DNA from 4 places in the Streptomyces sp. NPDC008121 genome. Region 4 is predicted to be linked to each of the others. Evidence: riboswitches for the same ligand, from Rfam matches in the RefSeq annotation. Region 4 holds a riboswitch; each other region holds the start of a gene.
What was found. Region 4 has a riboswitch for cyclic di-AMP ahead of ACFZBD_RS29805 (transglycosylase family protein). Riboswitches for the same ligand answer to the same signal wherever they lie in the genome.
Positions count from the first base shown of each region.

Region 1: linked by a shared signal. The riboswitch ahead of ACFZBD_RS14375 (peptidoglycan DD-metalloendopeptidase family protein) and the one ahead of ACFZBD_RS29805 (transglycosylase family protein) in region 4 are both predicted to bind cyclic di-AMP.
Region 2: linked by a shared signal. The riboswitch ahead of ACFZBD_RS09655 (NlpC/P60 family protein) and the one ahead of ACFZBD_RS29805 (transglycosylase family protein) in region 4 are both predicted to bind cyclic di-AMP.
Region 3: linked by a shared signal. The riboswitch ahead of ACFZBD_RS04465 (peptidoglycan DD-metalloendopeptidase family protein) and the one ahead of ACFZBD_RS29805 (transglycosylase family protein) in region 4 are both predicted to bind cyclic di-AMP.

Region 1 is NZ_JBIBHT010000004.1:13,517-20,713, reverse strand. Features, by position in the region: gene ACFZBD_RS14385 (MFS transporter) at 1-584, shown strand, start outside; gene ACFZBD_RS14380 (SpoIIE family protein phosphatase) at 988-2,067, shown strand; cyclic di-AMP (ydaO/yuaA leader) riboswitch at 2,318-2,465, shown strand; gene ACFZBD_RS14375 (peptidoglycan DD-metalloendopeptidase family protein) at 2,477-3,592, shown strand; gene ACFZBD_RS14370 (PrsW family glutamic-type intramembrane protease) at 3,745-5,031, opposite strand; gene trmB (tRNA (guanosine(46)-N7)-methyltransferase TrmB) at 5,176-5,895, opposite strand; gene lhgO (L-2-hydroxyglutarate oxidase) at 6,049-7,197, opposite strand, start outside.
Region 2 is NZ_JBIBHT010000002.1:931,936-939,132, reverse strand. Features, by position in the region: gene bioB (biotin synthase BioB) at 1-905, opposite strand, end outside; gene ACFZBD_RS09665 (aminotransferase class I/II-fold pyridoxal phosphate-dependent enzyme) at 1,050-2,231, shown strand; gene ACFZBD_RS09660 (ATP-binding protein) at 2,401-2,853, shown strand; gene ACFZBD_RS09655 (NlpC/P60 family protein) at 2,936-3,412, opposite strand; cyclic di-AMP (ydaO/yuaA leader) riboswitch at 3,416-3,588, opposite strand; gene ACFZBD_RS09650 (ABC transporter permease) at 4,209-5,198, opposite strand; gene ACFZBD_RS09645 (TetR family transcriptional regulator) at 5,305-5,925, shown strand; gene ACFZBD_RS09640 (urease subunit gamma) at 6,066-6,368, shown strand; gene ACFZBD_RS09635 (urease subunit beta) at 6,385-6,714, shown strand; gene ACFZBD_RS09630 (urease subunit alpha) at 6,707-7,197, shown strand, end outside.
Region 3 is NZ_JBIBHT010000001.1:1,052,245-1,059,441, forward strand. Features, by position in the region: gene ACFZBD_RS04450 (STM4012 family radical SAM protein) at 1-876, shown strand, start outside; gene ACFZBD_RS04455 (STM4011 family radical SAM protein) at 883-1,749, shown strand; gene ACFZBD_RS04460 (GDSL-type esterase/lipase family protein) at 1,736-2,503, opposite strand; gene ACFZBD_RS04465 (peptidoglycan DD-metalloendopeptidase family protein) at 2,705-3,664, opposite strand; cyclic di-AMP (ydaO/yuaA leader) riboswitch at 3,669-3,857, opposite strand; gene ACFZBD_RS04470 (tyrosine-protein phosphatase) at 4,216-5,037, shown strand; gene ACFZBD_RS04475 (DUF6126 family protein) at 5,098-5,253, opposite strand; gene ACFZBD_RS04480 (helix-turn-helix domain-containing protein) at 5,274-5,921, opposite strand; gene ACFZBD_RS04485 (aminotransferase class III-fold pyridoxal phosphate-dependent enzyme) at 6,031-7,197, opposite strand, start outside.
Region 4 is NZ_JBIBHT010000010.1:87,321-94,517, reverse strand. Features, by position in the region: gene ACFZBD_RS29810 (transglycosylase family protein) at 1-668, shown strand, start outside; cyclic di-AMP (ydaO/yuaA leader) riboswitch at 928-1,100, shown strand; gene ACFZBD_RS29805 (transglycosylase family protein) at 1,103-1,792, shown strand; gene eno (phosphopyruvate hydratase) at 2,102-3,388, shown strand; gene ACFZBD_RS29795 (septum formation initiator family protein) at 3,490-3,981, shown strand; gene ACFZBD_RS29790 (DUF501 domain-containing protein) at 4,037-4,588, shown strand; gene ACFZBD_RS29785 (exopolyphosphatase) at 4,585-5,508, shown strand; gene ACFZBD_RS29780 (FAD-dependent oxidoreductase) at 5,878-7,197, shown strand, end outside.

The DNA of each region.
Region 1 (7,197 bases), on a different contig from region 4:
GGCGGGGCCAGTTCCGTACCGTGCTCGCGAACCGGACCTTCTGGCTCTTCTCGCTCGCGATGACCGGCTCGTACGTCCTGTCCTTCCAGGTCTATCTCGCGCTGCCGCTCGCGGCGGACGGCACGGCGCCGACCACCGCCCTGTTCGTCATCTCGGCGCTCGTCGCCCTGGCGGGCCAGCTCCGGATCACGGCCTGGTGCGGCCGCCGGCTGACCCGGGAGCGCTGCCTGGTCCTCGGCCTCGCACTGATGGGCACCGCCTTCCTGCTCCCGGCCGGGGTGCCGGGGGTGGCGGGGCTGCTGCTGTGCGCGGCGGTCCTGGCGCTCGGGAACGCGGTCCTCTACCCGTACGAGATGGACACGGTCGTCGCCCTCTCGGGCGGCCGGTGGGTCGCCACCCACTACGGCCTGTACAACACCGTCTGCGGGATCGGCATCACCCTCGGGAACCTGGGGACGGGGGCGCTGCTCGACGTGGCCGGCGGCTCCGCCACCCCGTGGCTGGTCCTGGCCGCGGTCGGTCTCGGCTGCGCGGTGGCGATCGGGGCCCTGGCCCGGAGCGGCCGGCTGGCGGCGACGGGTTGAGCCGTACGCCCCGACGGGGGGCCGGCGCTCTCCGGACGCTGTCCGGGGCTACCGGGGCTACCGGGGCGGCCGGGGCGGCCGGGGCGGCCGCGTGCCGTACTCCACTCGGCGGCGCGGGGTCGCCGCCCGCGGCGGCGACCGGCACGCTGGGAAGGGCACGGTACCGTCCGGCGCCGTGCACGGATCCGGCAGGAGAGCACAGGTGGGGCAGCGAGCGGCGGGGAACGGGGCTTCCGGGCATCCGCGCCCGGGCCCGCACGAACGCCCGCGTCCGGCCTCGAACGCCCCCTCGCACGGCCGCTCCCGTCCGCAATCGGGCCCGCACGGCCTTCCCCACCTCCGCCCGGACCCCCGCCCGCGTCCGCCCTCGCGGGCCGAGCGGGCCCGCCGGTTCGTCCGGGCCCTGCCCCCGCTGATCATCGCCGGAGGGGTCGTCTTCGACCTGGCGACCCCGCCCGCCTACACCGCCGCCCCGCTGTTCTCCGCGGCCCCGCTCATCGCGGCGCCGCTCTTCTCGATGCTGACGACCCTGCTCACCGGCATCGCCGCCGTCCTCGCCTCCGTCGGACTGCACCTCTACAACAGGACCGTCACCGACGTCCCCGCCCTCACCGAGACCCTCACCGTCATCACGGTCGCCGCGCTCGCCCTGCTGATCAACCGGGTCGTCCGCCGCAGCGGCGAACGGCTGGCGTCGGCGCGGGTGATCGCCGAAGCGGCGCAGAAGGCCGTGCTCCCGACGCCCGCGGAGCGGATCGGCGGGCTGCAGGTCGCCGCCCGCTACGAGGCGGCGCAGGCCGACGCGTTCATCGGCGGTGACCTGTTCGCCGTCCAGGACACCCCCTACGGCGTACGGGTCGTGGTCGGCGACGTACGGGGCAAGGGGATGGACGCGGTCGAGGCCGTCGCCGTCGTCATCGGCGCCTTCCGGGAGGCCGCCGAGCAGGAGTCGACGCTGGAGGGCGTGGCCCAGCGCCTGGAACGGGCCCTGGCCCGCGAGGGCACCCGGCGGACCGGCCTGGACGCCGCCGAGGGGTTCACCACCGCCGTCCTCGCGGAGATCCCGCGCGGCGCCGGTCTCGTACGGGTGGTGAACCGCGGGCACCCGGAGCCGCTGATGCTCTACACCGACGGCGGCCTGACCATGCTGGCGCCGAGCCAGGCCGCGCTGCCGCTCGGCATGGGCGACCTGGCCGCCTGGCCGGACCGGGCCGACGAGACGCCGTACCCGCCGGGCGCCACGCTGCTCCTCTACACCGACGGCCTCTCCGAGGCGCGCGACGCCCACGGCACCTTTTACGATCCCGCCGAGCGGCTGGCCGGCCGGATCTTCCCCGGACCGGAGGAGCTCCTGGACGCGCTCGTCGACGACGTGCGGCGGTACACGGGCGGCGGGACGACGGACGACATGGCGCTGCTGGCGGTGAGCCGCCCGGCACGCGGGCAGCCGGAGCGGCGCCGGACCATGCCGGTGGTGCCGTGACGGCCTGCGGTGACGCCGACTGTGGTGACCATCTGTGATCGAAAGGTCCCGCTCCGATAACAATTGACGAAACATCAGATTCGGTTTCGTCGGCGCCTTTTCACTGAAACAGGGTCATGTGGGGGGCAAGTCGGGCCATTACCCCGCAATCCCATGAACGATCAGTAGGAACAGCTTGGAATACAGACCCCCTGTCTATTAACGTTCGATAACGCAGCGCGGTCGTCCCAGCCGTCGTTAGAGACGGCACCGTGCGCACGCGCCGAATCCTGAAAAGGAACCGGGGAACCACTACTTGGGGTGAATCGGGCGCTTTCGCACCTGTGCGGCAGTGCTCGTAGGAGACCTTCCTGCTCCGAACCCGTCAGCTAACCCGGTAGGCGAGAAGGAAGGAAAGGAGCACGCCTCCGTGGCGTCCAACACCCCTGCCCCCGAAGCCCCCTTCGACGCGTTCGGTGCCTCGGGTGCCGCCGGGACGGACAACGACACCGGCGCGTGGGAGGAGTGGAATCCCACCGAGGACTCCCTCCGCCAGCAGGCCCGCTCCGGTGGCCGCCACCGCGTGGTCAAGCAGCGCTCCGGCTTCGCCCGCTCCTCCACCGTCCTCGGCGTCGGTGTCATCGCCGCCGTCGGCGCCGGCGGCCTGGCCACCGCCCAGGAGAAGCCGGCCGTCTCCATCTCCCTTCCCGACCTCGACCTCCCCGACGCCTCCGAACTGCCCGGCGTCGGCGAACTGATCGCGGACGGCACCGGCGGAACCGAGGGCGTCGACGGCGCCGGTACGGACAACCTCCAGCCGCTCACCGCCACCCTCGCCCTGCCCGCCGAGGCGACCGGGACGGCCGGCTCCGCGAACGGATCCGCCTCCGCCGCTTCCGCCTCCGCGTCCACCGCCGACGCCGGCGAGGCGTTGCGCGCCCGCATCCTCCAGCAGGCCGAGCAGCAGCAGGCCTCCGCCGACGCCGCCGAGAAGGCCGCGGCGGAGAAGGCGGCCGCCGAGAAGGCCGCCGCCGAAGCGGCAGCCAAGGCGAGCGCCGCGGAGAAGGCCGCCGCAGAGGCGAAGAAGAAGGCCGAGGCGGAGGCGGCGGCCAAGGCCGAGGCGGAGCGCCTGGCCAAGCTCGCCGCGAGCTACGCCTTGCCCACCTCCTCGTACGTCATCACCTCCACGTTCGGCGAGTCCGGCTCGATGTGGTCCTCCGGCTACCACACGGGCCTCGACCTCGCCGCCCCCACCGGCACCCCGGTCAAGGCCGTCCACGGCGGCACCATCAAGTCGGCAGGCTGGTCCGGCTCGTACGGCTACCGCATCGTCCTGGAGCTCGCGGACGGTACCGAGGTCTGGTACTGCCACCTGTCCTCCATGACCGCCTCCGCGGGCCAGTCGGTGGGCACCGGCGAGACGATCGGCCGCGTCGGCGCCACCGGCAACGTCACCGGCCCGCACCTCCACCTGGAGGTCAAGACCCCGGGCGGCTCCGGCGTGGACCCGGCCGCCTGGCTGCGCGACAAGGGCCTGAACCTCTGACCATCGCCCGCGGGCCTGAACGACCGCGGCCAGGTCCTGAAGTCCGCGGGGCCTGAACGACCGCGGCCAGGGCCTGAACTCCGCGGCGAGGGCCTGACCGTCCGACCGCTCGGCTGCGCGCGAGGGGCCTGAGCGTCCCGCCGTCGACCGCGTCAGCTCCGATAGGGGTTGTAGCCGCTGTAGTCGAGGTACTGCGGCGGCGCCCACACCTGCCCGGTCGCCCGCGCCGCGTACGTGAGCGCGGGCGAGGCGACCGCCTTGCGGTGCCAGAGGTGGTGCAGCAGCTCCTGCTCGCGGGCGGCGAAGTCCGGTTCCGCCGCGCCCCGCTCGGCCCGGTGGCGCAGGAAGGCGAGGGTCGTCGCGAACGCCTCGTACTCCCCGACCGCCCGCGCCGCCGTCTTGCCGTACGTCCGTGCGGCGAAGGCGCGGGCCACCGAGCGGGCCCTCATGGAGGAGAGCGCGAGGGGTTCGGCGGGCGAGAGCCAGCCGGCCACCGCGTACGCCGGGAGCTGCCCGGATATGGTCCGCAGCTCCCGCTGCCGGCTCCATATCGCCAGCCAGGTCAGCAGCGCGAACGCCGGCACCATGAAGGCGCCGTACACCACGAGGAACCACCAGCCGCCGAAGACGGCCGAGCCGTTCCACAGGGCGTGCATGCCCATGGCGAGGATCAGGCCGGCGAGGGGGAGCAGGACGCGGCGGACGCGCCGGCGGCGGGCGGCGAGGGCGGCGAATCCGAAGCCGATGCCGGTGAGCACCGTGAAGAGCGGATGCGCGAACGGCGACATCACGATCCGTACGAAGAAGGTCCCGGCCGTCACCGAGCCGAGCCCCGAGTCGCCGAACTCCTGGTCCTCCCCGAAGGCCCTGCCGAGATAGAGGATGTTCTCGGTGAAGGCGAAGCCGGTGGCGGTGAACCCGGCGACGACCACACCGTCCACCACTCCGGTGAAGTCCCGTCGGCGGAAGAGGAAGAGCAGCAGGACCGCGGCGGCCTTGGCGCTCTCCTCGACGACCGGGGCGACGACGGTGGCGCCGAGGGTGTCCGCCGAGGCGGGGTCGGCGGTCGCGGTCGCGATCCAGCGGACGGCGAACGTGTTGGCCGTCAGCGCCACCAGCGCGGCCGCGAATGCGCCCCAGGCGAAGGCGAAGAGCTGGTTCTTCCAGGGGCTCGGCTCCACCCGGTCGAGCCAGCGGAACGCGGCCATCAGGAGCGGCACGGGCAGCACGGCCAGAGTGAGCCCGACGAGGAACCCCTCCGTGCCCGTCTCGTGCCGCACCAGCCCGAGGATCACCAGGGCGCAGAGCGCGAGCACCGTGACCATGGCGACGGCCCGGACCACCTTGCTGCGCCAGAAGGCGCGGCGGGGCCGGTAGCGCCACTGGGCACGGCCGGGGACGCCGGGGAAGGCCGGCTCCTCGGTGTCCCGGGCGGGCACGGGGGAGAGAAACGGATTCGACACGTGAACGACCCTAACGAGCCGCACCGACAGAGTGCGCGCGAGTTCCGCGACCTGTGGACAAGCCGTCCCCGGGCGTAAGCAGGAGCACCGGAACGGGCCCCACCTGTGGAAAAGCCGGGGCTACGTACGCCGGAAGAGCAGGTCGTGCACCGCGTGGCCCTTGTCGAGGCCCTGCCCCTCGAAACGGGTGCGGGGGCGGAACTCCGGGCGGGGCGCGTAGCCGCCGTCGGACTGTGTGTTCGCGAAGTCGGGATGCGCGGAGAGGACGTCCAGCATCTGCTCGGCGTACTCCTCCCAGTCCGTGGCGCAGTGCAGGATCGCGCCGGGCTTCATCCGGGTCGCGAGGAGGGTGAGGAACTCGGGCTGGATGAGGCGCCGCTTGTGGTGGCGCTTCTTGGGCCAGGGGTCCGGGAAGTAGACGCGGCAGCCGTCGAGGGCGTCGGCGGTGAGCATCTCGCGCAGCAGGATGATCGCGTCGCCGTTGGCGACCCGTACGTTCTCGAGCCCGCCCCGGTCGGCGAGACCGAGGAGGTTGCCCTGGCCGGGGGTGTGGACGTCCACGGCGAGGATGCCGGTGCCGGGGTCGGCGGCGGCCATCTTCGCGGTGGCCTCGCCCATGCCGAAGCCGATCTCCAGGACGACAGGGAGGCCGCCGAACATCTCGTTCAGGTCGAGGACCCGCTTGCCGTCGATGTCCAGGCCCCAGTCCGGCCAGCGCTTGAGCATGGCCTCGGCCTGACCTGCGGTGACGCGGCTGCGCCGGGGCTGGAAGCTGCGGATCCGCCGCTCGTGGTGCGATCCGGCGGGGTCGGGCAGCGGCCCTTCCCCGGCGGCGAACATCCGGCTGCCCCGCCGGGCGGCGACGGGCTCGGCGGCGGGCTCGACGGCGGCAACGGGCTCGGCGAGGACGGGCCCGGAGGCCGGGCGCGGAAGGGTTTCACGGGACTCAGACACAATGCGGCAATTCTACGGGGCGCCCCGCGAAGCCCACGTCTACAGCAGCGCCAGCGCCCGCCGGGCGACCTCCCGGCCGATCGGAAGCGAGGCCGTGGCCGCCGGGGACGGGGCGTTCAGCACGTGCACCGTCCTCGCCGACTCGCGGATCAGGAAGTCGTCGACCAGGGTCCCGTCCCGGAGGACGGCCTGGGCGCGGACGCCCGCGTCGGCCCGCCGCAGATCCCGCTCCTCCACGACCGGCAGCAGCCTGCGCACCGCCTCCGTGAAGGCCCGCTTCGACAGCGACCGCCGCAGCTCGCCCGCGCCGTACCGCCAGTGTTCCCGTGCGATGGCCCAGGATCCCGGCCATGCCAGCGTCCCGGCGAGGTCGCCCGGGCGCACGACCGACCAGCCGTACCCCTCCCGGGCCAGCGCCGGCACCGCGTTCGGGCCGACATGGACACCGCCGTCGATGCCCCGGGTCAGATGGACCCCGAGGAAGGGGAAGGCGGGGTCGGGCACCGGATACACCAGGCCGCGCACGAGCGAGGGGTCGGCCAGTTCGTAGTACTCACCGCGGAAGGGGACGATCCGCATCTCGGGGTCGTCGCCCGCGAGGCGTGCGACCCGGTCGCAGTGGAGCCCGGCGCAGTTGACCAGGACCCGGCCGCGCACGATGGTGCCGGACGCGGTGCGGACGGCCACACCCCACGGCCGCCGGTCGATCGCGGTGACCTCCGAGCCGTACAGGATCCGGGCCCCGGACGCCTCGGCGAGCTGCGCCGCCACCGCGCCGTAGTCGCAGATCCCCGTCGTGCCGACGTGGATCGCCGCGAGACCCCGCACCCTCGGCTCGTACGCGCTGATCTGCGCGGGTCCCAGCTCCCGCACCGGAATGCCGTTCTCCCGGCCGCGCTGCACGAGCGCGTGCAGCCGGGGCAGCTCCTCGCGCGCGGTGGCGACGATCAGCTTGCCCGTCACCTCGTACGGCAGGTCGTACTCGGCGCAGAACTTGACCATCTCGGCCGCGCCCGCGACCGCGAAGCGGGCCTTCAGCGATCCCGGGCGGTAATAGATCCCGCTGTGGATCACACCGCTGTTGCGTCCCGTCTGGTGGCGGGCCGGGGCGTGCTCCTTCTCCAGGACGGTGACGCGTGTGCCGGGCGCGGCACGGGTCAGGGCGTACGCCGTCGACAGGCCGACGAT
Region 2 (7,197 bases), on a different contig from region 4:
GTCAGGTAGTCGCCGAGGAAGATCGAGTTCGCGATGTTCAGCGCGAGCGGCTGCATCGAGCGCAGGTGCACCTCGCGGCCGCCCGCGATCCGGACTTCCACGTCCGGGCAGACGAACCGCACCATCGCCAGGATCCGCAGACAGCGCTGCGGGGTGAGGTTCCACTCCTTCGCGAGCGGCGTGCCCTCGAACGGGATCAGGAAGTTCACCGGGACCGAGTCCGAGTCCAGCTCACGCAGCGCGTAGACGACGTCGACCAGGTCCTCGTCGCTCTCGCCCATGCCCGCGATCAGCCCCGAGCAGGCCGACAGACCCGCGTCGTGCGCCTTCCGCACGGTGTCGACGCGGTCCTGGTAGGTGTGGGTGGTCGTGATCTCGCCGTACGTCCCCTCGGACGTGTTCAGGTTGTGGTTGTACGCGTCGGCGCCCGCGGCCCGCAGCCGCTCCGCCTGGCCGTCGGAGAGCAGACCGAGGCACGCGCAGACCTCGACCCCCTCGTTCTGCTCCTTGATCGCCTCGATGGTCTTGCCGACCCGGTCCACGTCCCGGTCCGTCGGGCCGCGGCCGCTCGCCACCAGGCAGACCCGCTTCGCGCCGCCGGCCACACCGGCGGCGGCGGCCTGGGAGGCCTCGTCGGGCTTCAGCCAGGTGTACTTCAGGATCCCGGCGGTCGAGCCGAGCCGCTGGGAACAGTACGAACAGTCCTCCGGGCAGAGGCCGGACTTCAGATTGACCAGATAGTTGAGCTTCACCCGGCGCCCGAACCACTGACGGCGCACCTTGCCGGCCGCGGCCACCACATCGAGCAGTTCGTCGTCGGAGGTCGCCAGCACGGCGAGCGCTTCTTCACGGGTCGGCAGCTCGCGCCGCAGCCCCTTGTCCACCAGCGTGTTCAGCAGGTCCATAAGGGCTGATCCTGGCCTACGGCACGCCCCCCGGCCAAGGAGGAACCGAACAACAGCGCCGGATTGAGGTGTGTGGATGGCCACACTCTGACCTCGGCCACGGGCGGTTAGGGTCTGTGCGCTGCCTACAAAAGGATCTGGCCCATGCACCGGGACGCGCACACGCCGGACGAGGACCCGCGCCGGACTCCGTTCGACTGGACGGACACGGAGGCGCGCCGCCGCGCGGAGGCCGGTCTGGTGCGGACGCTGCGGCCGCGCGCCGCCGAGGCGGAGCCGCTCGACCTGGCGGGCAACGACTACCTCGGCCTGACCCGGCGCCCCGAGATCACCGAGGCCGCCGCCGAGGCCGCACGGCGCTGGGGCGCGGGCGCGACCGGCTCGCGCCTGGTCACCGGGACCACCCGGCTGCACACCACGCTCGAACGCGAACTCGCCGACTTCTGCGGTTTCGAGGCGGCCCTCGTCTTCTCCTCCGGCTACGCCGCCAACCTGGCCGCGCTGACCGCGCTCACCGCCCGGGACTCGCTGATCGTCTCCGACGCCGCGAACCACGCCTCGATCGTGGACGGCTGCCGCCTCTCCCGTGCCGAGACGGCCGTGGTCCCGCACGCCGACCCCGACTCCGTGCGCAAGACCCTCCAGGCCCATGACGGCCGCCGGGCCCTCGTGGTGACCGACTCGGTCTTCTCGGTGGACGGTGACCGGGCGCCGCTGCCCGAACTCGCCGCCGTCTGCCGCGCCCACGGCGCCGCGCTCGTCGTCGACGACGCCCACGGTCTGGGCGTGCTCGGTGCGGGAGGCCGCGGCGCGCTCCACGCCGCCGGACTGGCGGGTGACCCGGACGTGGTCGCCACCCTGACCCTGTCCAAGTCCCTCGGCAGCCAGGGCGGTGCCGTCCTCGGGCCCGCCCGGGTCATCGAGCACCTGGTCAACGCGGCCCGGACGTTCATCTTCGACACGGGCCTCGCCCCGGCCGCCGTGGGCGCCGCCCTCGCGAGCCTGCGCCTGATCCAGGGCGATCCCGCTCTCGCGGAGCGGGCGAGGACGGTCGCCACGACCTTGCACCGTCTGCTCACCGACGCCGGCCTGACCGCCGCACGCCCGGACGCGGCCGTGGTCTCGGTGCGGGCCCCGTCACCGGAGGCGGCGCTGCGATGGGCGGCGGACTGCCGCGAGGAGGGCCTGGCGGTGGGCTGTTTCCGGCCGCCGTCGGTGCCGGACGGCATCTCCCGGCTGCGGCTCACGGCGCGCGCGGATCTGGGTGACGACCGGATCGCCCAGGCGGTGGACACCATCGTCAGGACGGCCCCGCGCGCGGTGTAGGCCGCGCCCGGGCCGTCCCCGGCGGCCCCGCGACACGCCCGAGTTCACCGCTTCGGGGGACTGATATCTGCATATCTTGGGCGATCGGCCCCTATGGCGGCACGATCGGTGGCACGCTGACGCGACGTGCAGTCCGGGGCGTGCCCCCGGTGGGAAGGACAGCGTCGCCATGGCAGACCATCAGGAAGCATCCGTCACGCTGCCGAGCGATCCCGCCTCGGTGTCCGCCGCCCGCAGATACGTGGACGACGTCCTCCGGGGGTGGGGGCTCGAGGACGACAGCGACACCGGCGACACGGTCCGGCTGATCGTCTCGGAGCTGGCCACCAACGCCGTTCAGCACACCTTCGGGCAGTCGCCCACCTTCACCGTCGACGTCCGGCTGGAGCGCGAGGAGCGGTTGTACGTCGGGGTCACCGACAGCCACCCGCGCTGGCCGCGAAGACTCCCGGCCGCGGTCCAGCAGGACAACGGCCGGGGGATGGTGATCATCCGTTTCCTCGCGGCGGAGGCGGGTGGCCGGCTCTCGGTCACTCCGACCGACGAGGGCGGCAAGACGGTCTGGATCGACCTGCCCTGGGCGCTCCGGCGCCCGGTCTCGGCGCCGCTCGCGGGGACCTGACCGGGCGTCGGGCCGCGGCCCCCGGCTCCGCGGCCGGCAGGGCGCCCTCAGCCGGTCTCCGGCAGCGCGGTCGGACGACCCGTCAGCGGACCCTGCCGTAGTAGATCTTCGAGGACCAGATCTTGTCGAGCTTGACCCAGGAGCCGGTCTTGGGGGAGTGCCAGATCCTGTTCTGACCAGCGTAGATGCCCACGTGGTAGACCCTTCCCCCGGAGTGGAAGAAGACCAGGTCTCCGTGCTTCCTGCTGGAGGCGGAGATGTGCTTGGTCTTGTTGTACTGCTGCTGCGCCGTACGGGGCAGTGACTTGCCCGCCTTCTTGTACGAGTAGACCGTGAGCCCCGAGCAGTCGAACCGGCTGGGTCCGGACGCGCCGTACTTGTAGGGCGCTCCCTTCTTGGAGGCGGCGACGCTCAGGGCCTTGTTGGCGTGTGAGGTCGCGGCCTGGGCCTCTGGTGCGGCACCTGGTGCCAGCAGCGTGCCGCCGACGGCGGCGAGGGTGAGAGCCGAGACGGCTCCGGCCCGGGACAGCAGGGACGGGACATGAATCTGCGCGGTCATGCGCAACCCTTCGTCAGCCGCCTGTGAAGGATGACCTGTCGGGTTCGGGCAGGCGAAGATGCCCGGCCGCGGCTGCGGCTTCACCCCGAGGAACGGCCCACGTGCCCGGTCGTCCCGTGTTGCTCGGGTCCTCCACTCCTGCCGATCCACCTCTGTCGACCAGACGTCCGGGACAGCGGCAGGACTCGGCGTCCGCCCGGACCGCCCCGCCGTGGTGGCGGGGGCTTGTCGTCGTCACGGATCTTGACCCACATCCGGGGTGAAATCCGAGTTGAAACGGCGATATGTGAGGCTCCTCACGACTGACCCGTTCGGGTGGACAAGAAGGTTTCGTGATCTTCAGAGGTTTGCCCAAGGGGCCCCGCACCAGGGGTGGAACGCCTGATTCAGCCAGATGTGTACACCTGCCGTGCAACCCGCCCCGGTCATATGTGGATTCGTCGACTACGCCGAACGGGGGAGGGATTCTGCGCACCTCGTGGGCCGAGTGGACCTCGACACGACACGCGGGAATGTCAACTCGCCGGAGTCCTCGGAAGAGTGACCCGTTCCGCCCGCCGCTCGCCGTCCGAACGGTGACCCGTTCCGCCGGCCCCTCGCCGTCCAGCACGCGCAGCGCACGGGCCGGCGGGTCGGCGTGCACCTCGCTCTCGCCCGCAGGGGGAGCCGATCTGCAGCGAGATGCCCCTCGCGCCGGCCCCTTGGAACCGAGCCGCGTGCCCGCCCCTGCGCGCACGCGAAAGCCGCGTGCCCCCGTCCGCTACAGCGGGGGCACGCGGCCGTTTTCGTGGGGGCGTCAGCCCACCGGGGCCGGCTGCGGCGCCGGAGTGGTCTCCGGCTCGGTGGCCGGCCGGGTGCGGCGGCCGCCCAGGGCGACCGCGGCGAGGCCCAGCGCCGCCCAGACGCCGAGCACCAGGAGCGGTGAGCCCGCGCCCGCGCCGTCGAAGAAGGCGACCGACCGCAGCGCCGATCCGCCGGCGCCCGGCGGCAGCAGCTGACCGAGCGCCCCGGCGGGCGCCGGCAGCAGTTCGGGCGCGCTGGCCGCACCGGAGAACGGGTTGCCGAGCAGCACCATCAGCAGCGCCCCGAGGCCCAGGCCCGGCTTGCCGAAGAGGGCCGCGAGGCCGGCGAGCGTCGCGCCGATGGCGAGCACCGTCAGCCCGAGGACCCCCGCCTCGGCCCACCAGCTCCCGGTGAGCGCGCCCAGCCAGCTGTGGGCGAGCGTGGCCCCGACGATCCCGGCGAGTGCCGCGGCGCCGGCGAGGGCCAGGACCGCCCGCCCGCGGCGCAGGCCCAGGACCGTGGCGACGACGCCCGATGCCGCTCCGGCCAGGATGAGGGGGAACAGGCTAGAGCCGAACGCGCTGCCGCGCGGGTCGTCGGCCGGGGTGGGGACGACGTCGGTCACCTGGACGGGCGCGCCGGCGGGGAGCTGCGCGGTGACCGCCTCGCGCAGGAGCCCCGCGACGACCGGGCTCGCGGCGGACGCGGTCAGCAGCCGGGGCCCTTGCGGGGTCACGACCACCGCGCCGTATACGACCCGGTCCTCGATCGCCGTACGGGCGGCCTCCTCGGAGTCGTAACGGTGGACCTCGAAGGCGCCGTCGTGCTCGGCGAGGCGCTGTTCCAGCGGGGCGGTGGCGGTGGCGGGGCCGGCGACGCCGAGCGGCAGGTCGCGCGGGGCGAGACGCGCGGCCGGCCAGGCGAAGGCCCACAGGGCCAAGGCCGCGACGACCGGGATCAGCACCATCACCGCGACGGTCTTGCGGGTGCCGGTGGCAGACATGGCGACTTCCGTTCAAAGAGAAGGATCGTTCGTTTTTGGCTCTGGGCTCACTGTCCCTCCGGCGTGGCCGCTTGTCAAGAATGAATGTTCGTTTTAGATTCGGACCATGGCCCGCGTCTCTCAGGAACACCTCGACGCCCGCCGCCGTCAGATCCTCGACGGCGCCGCGCGCTGCTTCGCCCGCAACGGCTTCCACGCCACCTCCATGCAGGACGTCCTCAGTGAGGTGGGCCTCTCGGCCGGTGCCGTCTACCGCTACTTCCGAGGCAAGGAGGAGCTGATCGCCGCCATCGCGTCGGAGGCGTTCGACGGCATCCGCGGCGCGTTCGAGGAGGCGTCGCTGACCGTGCCGCCGCCCACCCCCGACGTCCTCCTCGGCCGGGTCCTGCGGATCTTCCTGGAGGAGCGCGTCGCGGGAGCGGACCGCCAGGCCTTCGCGCGGCTGATCATCCAGGTCTGGTCCGAGACGCTGCGCGACGAACGGCTCTACGCGACCCTCTCCGAGGGCTACCACGGCATGCGCCAGGCCTGGGCGCTGCTGGTCGAGGCCTACCGCGCCAACGGCCTCATGGCGGCGGACGTCCCCGCCGACCACGTGGCCCGCACCCTCATCGCCACCGCCCAGGGCTTCATCGCCCAGCAGGCCCTCTTCGGCGACGTAGAGGTCGGGGTCCTGCAGGACGGGCTGCGCGGACTGATGTCCATGGAGACGCAAAGCCCGAGTTAACGCGTCGGAAAAACTTCCGCCCTAACGTGCAATGTCTGACCCGGCAGCGCATCACCGCAGCTCAACAGAGTGTTGAAGATCGGTAAGGTCCGCTGCTGTCCGGGAGGGAACCGCCCGGTGGACGACTGTGAGGTGGAAGCGTGCAACTGACCCCGCACGAACAGGAACGACTGCTCATCCATGTGGCGGCGGACGTGGCCGAGAAGCGCAGAGCGCGCGGAGTGAGACTCAACCACCCCGAAGCGGTCGCCCTGATCACCTCGCACCTCCTCGAAGGCGCGCGCGACGGCCGAACGGTCGCCGAACTCATGGCCTCCGGACGCAAGGTGCTCACCCGCGACGACGTGATGGCCGGCATCCCGGAGATGATCCACGACGTCCAGGTCGAGGCCACCTTCCCGGACGGCACCAAACTCGTCACCGTCCACGACCCGATCGTGTGACCGGGGAGCGCCGCCGATGACCCCCGGAGAGATCCTGTACGCGGAGGGGACGGTCACCCTCAACGCAGGGCGCCCCGTCACCCGCCTCACCGTCCTCAACGCCGCCGACCGGCCCGTCCAGGTCGGCTCCCACTACCACTTCGCCGAGGCCAACCCCGGCCTCGACTTCGACCGCGCCGCCGCGCGCGGACAGCGGCTGCACATCGCCGCCGGCACCGCCGTGCGCTTCGAGCCCGGCATCCCCGTCGAGGTCGAACTCGTCCCGCTCGCGGGCCGCCGGGTCGTCCCCGGGCTGCGCGGCGAGACGGCCGGCCCGCTCGACCCGAAGGGCGCCGACCATGCCTGAGCTCCACCGCGCCGTCTACGCCGACCTGTTCGGCCCCACCACCGGCGACCGGATCCGGCTCGCCGACACCGACCTGCTGGTCGAGATCGAGGAGGACCGCTCCGGAGGCCCGGGCCGCGCGGGCGACGAAGCCGTGTTCGGCGGCGGCAAGGTCATCCGCGAGTCGATGGGGCAGGCCCGGACCACCCGCGCCGAAGGCGCGCCCGACACCGTCATCACCGGCGCGGTCGTCATCGACCACTGGGGCGTGGTCAAGGCCGACATCGGCATCCGCGACGGCCGGATCACCGGCATCGGCAAGGCCGGCAACCCCGACACCATGGACGGGGTCCACCCCGATCTCGTCATCGGCCCCGAGACCGAGATCATCGCCGGCAACGGGAAGATCCTCACGGCCGGCGCCGTCGACGCCCACGTCCACTTCATCTCGCCCACCCTCGTCGACCAGGCGCTCTCCTCCGGCATCACGACCCTCGTCGGCGG
Region 3 (7,197 bases), on a different contig from region 4:
CGCGGGGCGACCCGGCTCAGCATCGGGGTGCAGAGCTTCGTCGAGGCCGAGGCGCGGGCCGCCGTCCGCCCGCAGCGCCGGGAGGACGTGGAGGCGGCGCTCGGCCGGATCCGTGACGTGGGCGTCCCCGTCCTCAACATCGACCTGATCTACGGCATCGACGGCCAGACCGAGGAGTCCTGGCTGCGCTCGCTCGACGCGGCCCTCGCCTGGCGGCCGGAGGAGCTGTACCTCTACCCGCTCTACGTCCGCCCGCTCACCGGCCTCGGCCGGCTCTCCCCCGCCGATGCCGACCGCGAGTGGGACCGTCTGCGGCTGCGCCTCTACCGCCGGGGCCGGGACCATCTGCTGGCCTCGGGCTACGAGCAGGTGTCGATGCGGATGTTCCGCCGGGCCGACGCCCCGCCCCTGAGCGCGGACGACTATGCCTGCCAGACCGACGGCATGATCGGGCTTGGCTGCGGAGCCCGCTCGTACACCTCGTCGCTGCACTACTCCTTCGACTACGCCGTCGACATGCGCGAGATCCGCTCCCTCATCGACGCGTACACGGAGACCGGGCCGGAGGGATTCCGCCGGGCGCAGGTGGGCCGGTGGGTCGACGCGGGCGAGGCGCGCCGCCGCCATCTGCTCCAGTCGCTGCTCCAGGCCGAGGGGATGGACGTCCGCGGGTACGAGGACAGGTTTGGCACCTCCCCTGTCGCCGACTTCCCGGCCGAACTGCGCCGGTTCGAGGCGCTCGGCTGGCTGGACGAGGAGGCGCCGGCCGGGCTGCTCCGGCTCTCCGCCGAGGGGCTCGCCCACTCGGACGGGATCGGACCCGAGCTGTTCTCCCCCGCCGTGCGGGCGGCGATGGCCGCCTACGAGCCGAAGTAGGGCCGCGTGGACCTGACGATCCTGTACCGGGGGCCGCTGGCCTCCTGTGACTACGACTGTCCGTACTGCCCCTTCGCCAAGCGGCGCGACAGCCGGGAGCAACTCCGCGCGGACCGGGCCGCGCTGGAACGGTTCTCCGCCTGGGTGGCCGGGCAGACCGGCGACCGGCTGCGGATCCTGTTCACCCCGTGGGGCGAGGGACTGGTCCGCTCCTGGTACCGGCGGACGCTCACCGAGCTGTCCCGGCTGCCGCATGTCGAGCGGGTCGCGATCCAGACCAACCTGAGCTGCCGCACCGACTGGCTGGCGGAGGCCGACCCCCGGACCCTCGCGCTCTGGTGCACGTACCACCCCGGCCAGACGCCCTACGACCGGTTCCTCGCCAAGTGCGGTGAGCTGGCGGCCCGGGGGACGCGGTTCAGCGTGGGGGTCGTCGGACTGCCGGAGCACCGGGAGCACGCCGTACGGCTGCGGGCGGAGCTGCCGTCCGAGGTCTACCTCTGGATCAACGCCGCCGAGGGGTACGCCTACACCGACGAGGAGGCCGACGCCTGGACGGCGCTCGACCCCCTCTTCCCGTACAGCCGCCGTCCGCACCGCTCGGCCGGTCTCCCCTGCCGGACCGGCGAGTCGGTGATCTCCGTGGACGGCGACGGGACGGTCCGGCGCTGCCACTTCGTCAAGGCCGAGCTGGGCGGTCTCTACGACGGTTCCTACCGCGCCGCCCTGCGCCCGCGCGCCTGCCCGCTCTCCGTCTGCGACTGCCACATCGGCTACGTCCATCTGGAGTCGCTGCCGCTGTACGACGTGTTCGCGGGCGGGGTCCTGGAGCGGATCCCGGCGGCGCCGCCGGGCGGTCCTAGAGGGGCATGAGGTCGGGCCGCTTGGCCGCCACGTGGTCGCCCGAACTCTCGCCCCGCAGCCGGCGGCCGATCCACGGCACGAGGTACTCCCTGGCCCACAGGATGTCGTCGCGGCGCAGGTCGAGCGCGCCGCGCGGGGGCAGGGGCGGCCACGGCTGGTCCGGGTCGGCCGGTACCTCGATGCCGAGGACCTGGGCGGCGCGGAGCGCGACGCGGGTGTGCCCCTCGGGCGAGAGGTGCAGCCGGTCACCGTCCCAAGCCCGCCTGTCCTGGACGGACTTGAGCGACCACAGGTCCAGGACCGGGCAGCCGTAGCGGTCGGCGATGGACCGGACGTGGGCGGTGTAGGTGGCGATCTTGCCGCGCAGATGGCGCAGCACGGGCACGTCGCGGGTGTCGAAGCCGGTGGTCACCATGACCGTGCCGACGGCCGAGGTGAGGTCGGCGACGGCGCGCTCGAAGCGTTCGGCGACGGCGTCCGGGTCGCTGCCGGGCCGGATGATGTCGTTGCCGCCCGCGCAGAAGGTCACCAGGTCGGGGGCGAGCTGCTTCGCCCGCGGGACCTGCTCCGCCACGATCTGGTCGAGGAGGCGTCCGCGCACGGCCAGATTGGCGTAACGGAACGCGTCGTTCTCCGGCAGCCGGTCGGCGAGGAGGACCGCGAAACGGTCCGCCCAGCCGAGGAAGCTCCCGCCGGGGCCGGGGTCTCCCACGCCCTCGGTGAAGCTGTCTCCGATCGCCGCGTACGACCCGAATACGTCCATGTCTCTTGATCTCGAATCGTCTGCCACGGGAGCACATCTTTCCTTTACGGGTGTGACCTACGCGACCGTAAGGAGGGGTTGACGGAGGGTGAGATATGCCACCGGTCAAGATTGCACCAAGGCGGAATACGCGAAGGGCCCGGCACGAAGGTGCCGGGCCCGGTGCGCACCCGGAGAGAAGGCGATTCCGGGTGGGGTGCGTCAGATACCGACGCCCTTCTGGCGGAGGTACTCGAGCGGGTCGATGTCCGAGCCGTAGCTCGGCCCGGTGCGCATCTCGAAGTGGAGGTGCGGGCCGCTGGAGTTGCCGGTGGAGCCCGACAGGCCGATCTCGTCGCCGCCGCTGACGGACTGGCCGGTGGAGACGGAGAGGGAGGAGAGGTGGGCGTACTGCGAGTAGGTGCCGTCCGCGTGCTGGATGACGACCTCGTTGCCGTACGAACCGCTCCAGCCGGCGGAGTGGACGGTGCCCGCGCCGACGGCCTTGACGGAGGTGCCGGAGGAGGCCATGAAGTCGACGCCCGTGTGGTAGCCGGAGGACCACATGGAGCCCGAGGCGCGGTACTGGGTGGAGATGCCGCCGCTGACGGGGGCGACCCAGCCGGAGGACGCGGCCTGGGCGGGCTGCTCCTGGGCGGGCGCCGGCTGGGTGCGCTCGGCGCTGCGGGAGCTGCGGGTCTCGGACGCGTCGGCGGAGGACTTCTCGGCCTTGGGGGCGGCCTTCGGCGCGGCCTTGGGGGCCTTGGCCTTCGGGGCGGGCGCCTCGGCCGTCGACTTCGCGCCGATGCTGAGCTTCATGCCGGGGAAGATCAGCGAGGGGTTCTCGCCGACGACCTGGCGGTTGTCCTGGTAGAGCTTCTTCCAGCCGCCGGCCAGGTGGTGCTCGGAGGCGATCTTGGACAGGTAGTCGCCCGCCACGACGGAGTACGTCGTGGGCTTCGCCTTGGCGGCGGCGGGGGCGGCCGGCGCCTTCGCGGGAGCGGCGGCCACGGCGGCGACGGCCTGCTCGGGGGTCACGGTCGGGGCGGACTTCTCGGCGGCGTGGGCTCCGGTCGCGCCGAGGAGCGGCAGGGCGACGACGGCGCCGCCCGTTCCGGCGGCGACGAATCCGCGCGTGATCGGGTTGACCTTGGGACGGCGGTGCTTACCCTTCGCGGGCATGGCGAATTCCTCTCCGTCGCCTACGAGGTGAGCTGTCGGGTTCGGGCTGGAGTTGCCCGGTCGCGATCGCTCGCGACTTCACCCCAAGCCGCTCCGGATCGACCGGATCGGCGTACTACCTGGGTCCCCCGCTCCTGCCGTACGTGGGTGGGTGCGGATTCCGGACGGTGGCAGGATTCGGCGGTCCGACCGGATTGACGGTGACCGTAGACGAGCGGGGTCGGCGTGAACAAGCCGCTCTTTTCCCCGCCCATTCGGAGGAGCGATATACGTCCGGAATTCCGGTCACCCTCCGTGGATGCGGGACTCTCGACATCCTTTTCTCGCAGGGCGTTTGCAGAAGACGATCAGGCACGGTCCGTCACCTGTGAGACGCTGCTCACGCGACGAAACCCATCTCCCCTGCAATCAGGGCGCGTTATCACCAAGGCCCTAATTCGGACAGAACACCCATTCCCGTCCGAGGGGTGTGCGCCCGGCTCGTCACCCGGAATGATTGCCCCTGGAACCGATCTCGTATCGTCGAAGTCCGCCAACCTTCAGGAGCACTCGTGACGCAGCAGCTGCCCCAGGTCTCGTCGACCGAACCCGAGCTGACCGGGGTCCGCAATTTCCGGGACGTGGGCGGCCTGCCGACCGAGGACGGCGGGTCGGTCCGGTTCGGACGCCTCTACCGCAGTGGCCACCTCGCCCATGCCACCGAGGACGACGCGGCCTTCCTCGCCGGCCTGGGGCTGCACACCGTCTTCGACTTCCGCAACGCGGCCGACCGGAAGGTGGAGGGCGCGGACGTCGAGCTGCCCGGCGTGCGGAACGTGAACATCCCGCTCAACGACCCGGCGGACGGCAAGGAGTTCTGGAAGCTGGTCAGCGGCGGCGAACTGGATCAGCTGCGCGAGGCGCTCGGCGACGGTAAGGCGGCCGACCGAATGTCCGATTCCTACCGGAAGATGGTGGTCGAGCGGACGGCGGAGCACAGCCGCGTCCTGCACGCGATGGCCGACGACAGCGTTCCCGCGCTGATGCACTGCGCCGCCGGGAAGGACCGGGCGGGGCTCTCCATCGCGATCTCGCTGCTCGCGGTGGGCGTCGAGCGGGAGGCGATCGAGGCGGACTACGTCAAGTCGAACGACCCGCACCGCCGCTACAAGATCCGCCGCAGCTCCACCTCGGCGGACGCCATGGCGCCCGAGGTGATGGAGCTGCTGAGCCCCCTCTTCGACGCGCGGGTGGAGTACCTCCGGGCGGCCTTCGAGACGATGGAGCAGACCTGGGGAACGGTCGAGGCGTATCTCTCGCAGGGCCTCGGGCTCACCCCGGAGACCCGGGAGCGCCTGCGCCGGAGCCTGGTGACCGGGCCCACCGAGGTCTGAGCGGCCGGGACCGGCGCGACGAGCGAGCGGGGCCGGGCCTCCGGGCCCGCTCGCGGTCCGCTACTGGTTCTGGCCGCCGAGCAGGAACAGCAGGTAGAGGAAGCCGGCGAAGAGGTGTCCGGCCACCAGATAGGCGAAGAGCCGCAGGACCAGGCCCTTGGGGAACTTGCCGCCCCCACGCTCCTCGCCGGTGACCGCAGTTGATTTGTCGGACATGTCGGATCCCTTCCGGGGGCTCATCGCGGGCGGGCGGTCGTGTCGCCGAGACAGGTCTCGGCCGCGGGGCTCTGCATCAGCGTGTGGACGAAGAGCAGGTCGGCGCCCCCGCGCGTGGCGGCGCCGATGCGGTGGGGCGTGAGCGAGTCGAAATGGGCGCTGTCGCCCGGGTCCAGGACGTGCACGGCGCCGCCGAGGGAGAGCCGCACCCGCCCGTCGATCACGTGCAGCCACTCCTCGCCGGGATGGACGCGCACGATGTCGGAGCGGGTGGCGTACGGCACGTGGACGCGGAGCGCCTGCAGGGCGCGGCCGGCTCCGCCCGCCTGGTGGTAGATCCAGCCGTCGGCCTCGACCGGCTCGGACCGGTCGGCGCGGATGACCGGGTCGCGCTCGGGGGGCACCTCGCCGAGGAGCGCGGAGACCGTCGTACCGTAGATACGGGCCAGCGCGAGCAGCATCGGCAGCGAGGGCTGGCGCCGGCCGGTCTCCAGGCGCGAGAGGTGCGCCGGGGAGAGCCTGGCCCGCCGGGCCGCGACTTCCAGGGTGAGCCCGCGCCGTCGGCGCAGCCCCCGCAGCTGGGGGGCCATGTCGGGCAGCGCGCCGGCTTCGTCCGGGCCGTCCGGCGCGAGGGGGTCCGGGGACGGCTCCCCGGGGAGGTGCTCCATGCCCCCATTGCGCCAGGATCTTTCCCCTGAGGCAAGTTTCTTGCCTCAGGGGCAAATCCGCCCCGGCCAGGAGCGCCCGACCGTGAGGGCCGCCGTGCCGTCTCCGGTGCTAGCGCTGTGCGACGGCCTGCTTGACCAGCGTCTTGCCGAAGTCCCACATCAGTCCGCCGCCCCCGTGCGCCTCGTCCATCACCGCCGTGAAGGCGGTCATGAACCGCTCCACGTCCGTCTCGTCGATCACCAGCGGCGGAATCAGTTTGATCACTTCCATGTGGTCACCCGACACCTGGGTCAGGATGCGGTGCCGCTGGAGCAGCGGGACGACCACCATCTGGGCGAAGAGTCCCTTGCGGGCGGCCTGCAGCATGGTCCACCGGCCGCGCAGCCCGAGCGAGGAGGGCCGCCCGAACTGGATCCCGATCATCAGGCCCCGGCCGCGGATGTCGTGCAGGAGTTCGTAGCGCGGGACGAGCTCCCGCAGCCGCGAGGACAGCAGCTCGCCCATCCGCCGCGCGTGCGCCACCGTCCCCTCGGACTCCATCACCGAGAGCACGGCCAGCCCGGCCGCCATGGCCTGCGCGTTCGACCCGAAACTGGCCGAGTGGACGAGCACCCGGTCCATCGAGGAGTACACCTTCTTGAAGATCCAGTCCTTGCCCAGGGTCGCCCCGACGGGGACGTACCCGCCGGAGAGCGCCTTGGCGACGCAGACCAGGTCGGGCTCGACCCCGTCCTCGTGCTGGTACGCGTAGAAGTCGCCGGTCCTGCCGAGCCCGGTCTGCACCTCGTCGGCGATGAGCAGCGCCCCGTGCCGGTGCAGCAGCTCCTGGGCCGCGCACAGGAATCCGGGCGGGGCCTCCTGGACGCCCTTGCCCTGGATGGGCTCCACGACGAAGGCGGCGACGTCCCCCGTGCGCAGCTCCCGCTCCAGCGCGTCGAGGTCGCCCAGCTCGATCGGGGTGTCGGGCAGAAGCGGGGCGAAGCCGTCGCGGAAGCTCTTCTCGCCGTTGACGGAGAGAGAGCCGGTGGTCAGGCCGTGGAAGGCGTGCGAGCAGTAGAGGATCCTCGGCCGTCCGGTGGCGTACCGCGCGAACTTCAGCGCCGTCTCCACGGCCTCCGTGCCGCTGTTGCCGAAGAAGACCCGGTCCAGGTGGGGGCTGTGGGCGAGGAGCCGTTCGGCCAGCAGTCCGGGCAGGGGCTGGCAGTCGAAGCGGGTGAGGTCGGCGAGCGAGGCGTCGAGGACGTCGTGGAGGGCCTTGCGGACGACGGGGTGGTG
Region 4 (7,197 bases):
CCTGCGCCCCGATCGCCGGTCTGACCAACGACGGCACCGCCCCCGACGTCGACCCGGGGCCTCCGATCACGCCGGAGGAGCCCACCGGGCCGGCCGCGGAGTCGAACCGGACCGACGGCCTCCCGTCCGCGTCCGCCACCCCGGGGACCTCCCCGATCGCGCCCGTCACCCCCCGGGCGTCCGCGCCCGCCACGTCCGCGCCCGCCACCCCGGCGACGCCGGACGCCTCCACGGCCACCGGCGCGCCGGAGTCCGGGACCCCGTCCGAGCCGGTCGCCCCCGGCACCGGCAAGCACCGCGGCGGCGCCGCCCCCGAAGAGCCGGGCCAAACGGACACCACGCGCGAAAGCGGTACGGAAGCGAGCCGCGAGGGCGGCCGTCACGCCTCGCCGGGCGAGCCGGCCGAGGGCGCGACCGGGATTGACGGGACGACAAAGGGCGCCACCCCTGGAGAGCCTGCGGACAATACGGGCACTCCCGGCACTGCGGACGAATACACCGTCAAGCCGGGGGACAACCTCACCGAGATCGCCCAGCAGAACGAGCTGCCCGGCGGCTGGACCGCCCTCTATGACGCCAACCGTGGAACGGTGGGTGCCGACCCGGACCTCATCCTCCCTGGCCAGAGCCTCGACCTGACCCCCGAAACCGTCCCCGCGCAGGGGTAGTTAGGGGCTGTATGTCCGGTTCTGTGCAAGTGAGACAAGGGTCTCTTTGCCCCAACTGGCGTGTCACGTCCGCAAAGTTTGCTCCTGTCGCCTCTCACCTGCGTAAACGGCTTTTGGGCAGGGGCAAGGAGGGGTGATTTCTCCCCTATGGACCTCTTTGAACTTCACGGGGGTCTGTGTTTACGGTCGACACCGCTCGCCACCGCGGGCCCCGTCGACCGGGAACGCCGAATCCTGCCGTCGGTCGATGGGAACAGTCGTCGCGCAAGCGCCGTAGGCAGGAGCGGGGGACCCAAGGTAAGCGCCGGTCCCGGCCGTTGAGAGACGGCCGGAACACCGGCTTGGGGTGGAGCCGCGTGCTGGTCACGCGGCCGGACAACTCACTTGGTCCGAACCCGACAGCTCACCTCGCAGGCGTCGGTGAGGAGAACTCCATGCTGCTTTCGGGTAAGGGCAAGCACCGTCGCGCTTCCAAGGCCACCCGCGCCGTCGCGCTCGTCGGCGTCGCCGGTGTCGCCGTCGCCGCCCCGCTGATGACCGCGGGCTCCGCCTCCGCCGCCACGTCCTCCGAGTGGGACGCCGTCGCCCAGTGCGAGTCCGGCGGCAACTGGTCCATCAACACCGGCAACGGCTACTACGGCGGCCTGCAGTTCTCGGCCTCCACCTGGGCCGCCTACGGCGGCACCGCGTACGCCGCCTCCGCCGACCAGGCCTCCAAGTCGCAGCAGATCCAGGTCGCCGAGAAGGTCCTGGCCGGCCAGGGCAAGGGTGCCTGGCCGAGCTGCGGCGTGGGCCTCTCCGGCGCCTCGTACGACGGCGGCTCCGCCGAGCAGGCCGCCCCCGCGCCGGAGCGCAAGGCAGAGCAGCCGACGACCCGCAGCGAGAAGCGCACCGCGCCGAAGGCCGAGAAGAAGGCCGCGCCGAAGAAGACCGTCACCACCCCCACCGGCAAGAAGGTCGAGAAGGGTGACGGCGAGTACAAGGTCAAGGCCGACGACACCCTGAGCACGATCGCCGCCGCCCACGACGTCAAGGGCGGCTGGGCGAAGCTCTTCGAGCTCAACAAGGACATCGTCGACGACGCCGACCTGATCTACCCGGGCCAGCAGCTCCACCTGAAGTGAGCCCGGCGGCCCGTGCGCGTCCGGCGGCTCGCACGGGCCCCACGACCCTCCCGCGGTGACCACCCCGGTCCGCAGCGCCCTTCCCCCGAGCGCTGCGGGCCGGGGTTCCGCGCGTCCGGGCCCCACCCGTGGTTACCGCCGAGTAGATCTGAGGGCCTTTGGCCCCATATGCATGCCCCCGGGTCCTTTTTCGTCCCAGCGGGCGGGCGCCCGGCCGACGGGAGCCCCGGAGCCGGTTAGGCTCTTGCCGCAAGGCCAAAGAGACCCTGCGCCGCATGCTTCACATCTAGCTTCACATCCCAGAAGGAGATGCTCGTGCCGTCCATCGACGTCGTCGTAGCCCGGGAAATCCTGGACTCCCGAGGCAACCCCACGGTCGAGGTCGAGGTCGGCCTCGACGACGGCAGCACCGGCCGTGCTGCTGTTCCGTCCGGCGCCTCCACCGGTGCGTTCGAGGCCCTCGAGCTTCGCGACGGTGACCCGAACCGCTACCAGGGCAAGGGTGTCGAGAAGGCCGTCCTCGCCGTCATCGAGCAGATCGGCCCGGAGCTCGTCGGCTACGACGCCACCGAGCAGCGCCTGATCGACCAGGCGATGTTCGACCTGGACGCCACCCCGGACAAGTCCTCGCTCGGCGCCAACGCCATCCTCGGTGTCTCCCTCGCCGTCGCGCACGCCGCCTCCGAGGCGTCGGACCTGCCGCTCTTCCGCTACCTCGGCGGCCCGAACGCGCACCTGCTGCCCGTTCCGATGATGAACATCCTGAACGGCGGCTCGCACGCCGACTCCAACGTGGACATCCAGGAGTTCATGATCGCCCCGATCGGCGCGGAGTCCTTCTCCGAGGCGCTGCGCTGGGGCACGGAGGTCTACCACACCCTCAAGTCCGTCCTGAAGACCAAGGGCCTCTCCACCGGCCTGGGCGACGAGGGCGGCTTCGCCCCGAACCTGGACTCCAACCGCGCCGCGCTCGACCTCATCCTCGAGGCCATCAAGCAGGCCGGTTACGTCCCGGGCAAGGACATCGCGCTCGCGCTCGACTGCGCCGCCTCCGAGTTCTACAAGGACGGCTCGTACGAGTTCGAGGGCAAGTCCCGCTCGGCCGCCGAGATGACCGAGTACTACGAGGAGCTCGTCGCCTCCTACCCGCTGGTCTCCATCGAGGACCCGCTGTTCGAGGACGACTGGGCCGGCTGGAAGGTCATCACCGAGAAGCTCGGCGCCAAGGTGCAGCTCGTCGGCGACGACCTCTTCGTCACCAACCCGGAGCGCCTGGCCCGCGGCATCGAGGAGGCGTCCGCCAACGCCCTCCTGGTGAAGGTCAACCAGATCGGTTCGCTGACCGAGACCCTGGACGCCGTCGAGCTGGCCCAGCGCAACGGCTTCAAGTGCATGATGTCCCACCGCTCCGGCGAGACCGAGGACGTCACCATCGCCGACCTCGCCGTCGCCACCAACTGCGGCCAGATCAAGACCGGTGCCCCGGCCCGCTCCGAGCGCGTCGCCAAGTACAACCAGCTGCTGCGCATCGAGGAGATCCTCGACGACGCCGCGGTCTACGCCGGCCGCAGCGCGTTCCCCCGCTTCAAGGGCTGAACGACCTCCCGCAGGTAGCTTCCGTACGTCCCCGCACCCGGTCCCGTACCGTGTGCGGGGACGTACGCGCGTGAGGGAACGGACAGGGGAGGCGACACGACATGGCCGCGAAGAACCGGGACCGCTTCTCGACCGCGACCCGGATCAGGCTGCTCGGGGAGCAGACCGCCGCCCGTGTCTACCGCTCCCAGACCCGCCGTCAGGCCCGCCGCTCCCGGCTCACCGGCCGCGCGGCCTTCCTCGCCCTGATCGTCTGCTCGCTGGTCGTGGCGCTCGCCTATCCCATGCGGCAGTACGTCTCCCAGCAGGGCGAGATCGCCGAGCAGGAGCGCCAGGCCGCCGAGGCCGCGGCCCGGGTCGAGGAGCTGCGGGACGAGAAGGCACGGCTCCAGGACCCGGCGTACGTCCGCCGCCTCGCCCGCGAGCATTTGCACTACGTCCTCCCCGGCGAGACCGGTTTCACCGTGAACGACCCCGAGGCGGAGCGCGCCCGCCGCGCCGAGCAGGGGGCGGCCGACCGCCCGTGGTACTCCAACCTCTGGGACGGCGTCGACCGCGCCGACGCGCCCCGTGAACACGCGGGCGCGAGATGATGGTGTGACGGCAACACGCCCCGCACCGCCCACCGACGAGAAGACAGACGCAGGCATGGAAACGCCCCCTCCGCAGACCGCACGCACCGAGCCGACCGAGGCGGACGTCGCCGCATTCGAGGCGCAGCTCGGCCGCCCGCCCCGCGGGCTGCGCGCCATCGCGCACCGCTGCCCGTGCGGCAACCCGGACGTCGTCGAGACCGCGCCGCGGCTCCCGGACGGCACCCCCTTCCCCACCACGTACTACCTGACCTGCCCCCGCGCCGCCTCCGCCATCGGCACCCTGGAGGCGAACGGGGTCATGAAGGAGATGCAGGCCCGGCTCTCCACCGATCCGGAGCTGGCCGCCGCCTACCGGGCCGCGCACGAGGACTACATCGCCCGCCGGGACGCGATCGAGGTCCTGGAGGGCTTCCCGAGCGCCGGCGGCATGCCGGACCGGGTGAAGTGCCTGCACGTCCTGGTCGGCCACTCGCTGGCCGCCGGACCGGGGGTCAACCCGTTCGGCGACGAGGCGATCGCGATGCTGCCGGAGTGGTGGGCCAAGGGCCCCTGCGTCACCCCGTGCGGGGAGAAGGACGAGGAGAAGAAGGAGGGGACGGCGTGACCGGCGCGACCCGGGTCGCCGCCATCGACTGCGGCACCAACTCCATCCGTCTCCTCGTCGCCGACGTCGACCCCGGCACCGGCGAGCTGACCGAGCTCGACCGGCGGATGACGATCGTCCGGCTCGGCCAGGGCGTCGACCGGACGGGGCGGCTGGCCCCCGAGGCCCTGGAGCGCACCTTCGCCGCCTGCCGGGAGTACGCCGCCGTCATCGCGGAGCTGGGCGCGCACAAGCTCCGGTTCGTGGCCACCTCCGCCTCGCGGGACGCCGAGAACCGCGACGCGTTCGTCGACGGCGTGATCGAGATCCTGGGCGTCCGGCCCGAGGTGATCAGCGGCGACCAGGAGGCCGAGTTCTCCTTCACCGGTGCCACCTCCGAGCTGCCCGGCGCCGGCCGCTGTCTGGTGGTGGACATCGGCGGCGGCTCCACCGAGTTCGTCGTCGGCGACCGTCACGTCGAGGCGGCCCGCTCCGTCGACATCGGCTGCGTCCGGCTGACGGAGCGGCACGTGCGCAGCGACCCGCCGGCCCCCGCCGAGATCGAGGCGGTGCGGGCCGACGTCCGGGCCGCGCTCGACCTGGCCGCGGGGACGGTGCCGATCGCGGAGGCCGGGACGCTCGTCGGGCTCGCCGGATCCGTGACGACGGTCGCGGCCATCGCGCTCGGTCTGACGGAGTACGACTCCACCGCGATCCACCACTCCCGGATCTCCCGCGACCAGGTCGCCGAGGTGACCGGCCGACTGCTGGCGGCCGGCCACGACGAGCGGGCGGCGATCCCCGTCATCCACCCGGGACGGGTCGACGTCATCGCCGTCGGGGCCCTGGTGCTGCTGGAGATCATGGAGCGCACGGGCGCCGCGGAGGTAGTCGTCAGCGAGCACGACATCCTCGACGGAATCGCCCTGTCCGTGGCATAACGGACAGCCTTCGGGGGTCCCCGCCGGGAGCCGCCGAGAAAGTTCGTGAAGTTCTTCACAAGGAAAAGCGCCCCGAGGGGGGTCAGGGAGGGCCATCAGGGCCTCCGAGGCCCCCACCGGGGCGCTTTCGTAGGTCGAGGACCCCGTTCGCACTCTGTTTCCATCGTGTGAACGCACCACCCGGTTCAGGGTTAACGACAGCTCTCCAGGCCAGTTCAACAGGGGTGAACAACGCCCGCCGATACCCGGTGGTTCCTTTGCAGCACCATGACCTGGGTCACGTGGGCCGCGCAGTGTAGCAGAGGTACCGGAAGAGCTTGTGAAGGGGCGCACGAGCGACCCCCCTCGGAGGGGTGGATACTCGATGGCATGAGCACCACGGAGCGTCCCAGGATCCTCGTAGTAGGCGGTGGGTACGTAGGCCTGTACGCAGCTCGACGCATTCTCAAGAAGATGCGTTACGGCGAGGCGACCGTCACGGTCGTCGACCCGCGCTCGTACATGACGTACCAGCCCTTCCTCCCCGAAGCCGCCGCAGGCAGCATCTCGCCGAGGCACGTCGTCGTCCCCCTGCGACGCGTCGTGCGCGGAGCCGAGGTGCTCACCGGCCGCGTCACCACCATCGATCAGGACCGCAAGGTCGCCACGGTCGCGCCGCTCGTCGGCGAGGCCTACGAGCTGCCCTTCGACTACCTGGTCATCGCGATGGGCGCGGTCTCCCGCACGTTCCCGATCCCCGGCCTGGCCGAGCAGGGCATCGGCATGAAGGGCGTGGAGGAGGCCATCGGCCTGCGCAACCACGTCCTGGAGCAGCTGGACAAGGCCGACTCGACGACCGACGAGGACGTCCGCCGCAAGGCGCTGACCTTCGTCTTCGTGGGCGGCGGCTTCGCCGGCGCGGAGACCATCGGCGAGGTCGAGGACATGGCCCGCGACGCGGCGAAGTACTACACCAACGTGAAGCGCGAGGACATGCGCTTCATCCTGGTCGACGCCGCCGACAAGATCCTTCCCGAGGTCGGCCCGGAGCTGGGCCGCTGGGGCAAGGAGCACCTCGAGGGCCGCGGTGTCGAGATCTACCTCTCGACGTCGATGGACTCCTGCGTCGACGGCCACGTCGTGCTGAAGAACGGCCTCGAGGTCGACTCCAACACGATCGTCTGGACCGCCGGCGTGAAGCCGAACCCGGCGCTCGCCCGCTTCGGTCTCCCGCTCGGCCCGCGCGGCCACGTGGACACCTCCGAGAAGCTCCAGGTCCAGGGCACCGACTACATCTGGGCCGCCGGCGACAACGCCCAGGTCCCGGACGTCGCCTCCCGCAAGGCCGGCGTCGAGAACGCCTGGTGCCCGCCGAACGCCCAGCACGCGCTGCGCCAGGCGAAGGTCCTCGGCGACAACGTGGTCTCGGGCATGCGGGGCTTCCCGCAGAAGACGTACGAGCACTCCAACAAGGGTGCGGTGGCGGGCCTCGGCCTCCACAAGGGCGTCGCGATGATCGTCATGGGCAAGGCGAAGATCAAGCTCAAGGGCCGTCTCGCCTGGTACATGCACCGTGGCTACCACGGCATGGCCGTGCCGACGTGGAACCGTAAGATCCGCGTCTTCGCCGACTGGACCCTCGCGATGTTCCTCAAGCGCGAGGTCGTCTCCCTCGGTGCGATGGAGACGCCGCGCGAGGAGTTCTACGAG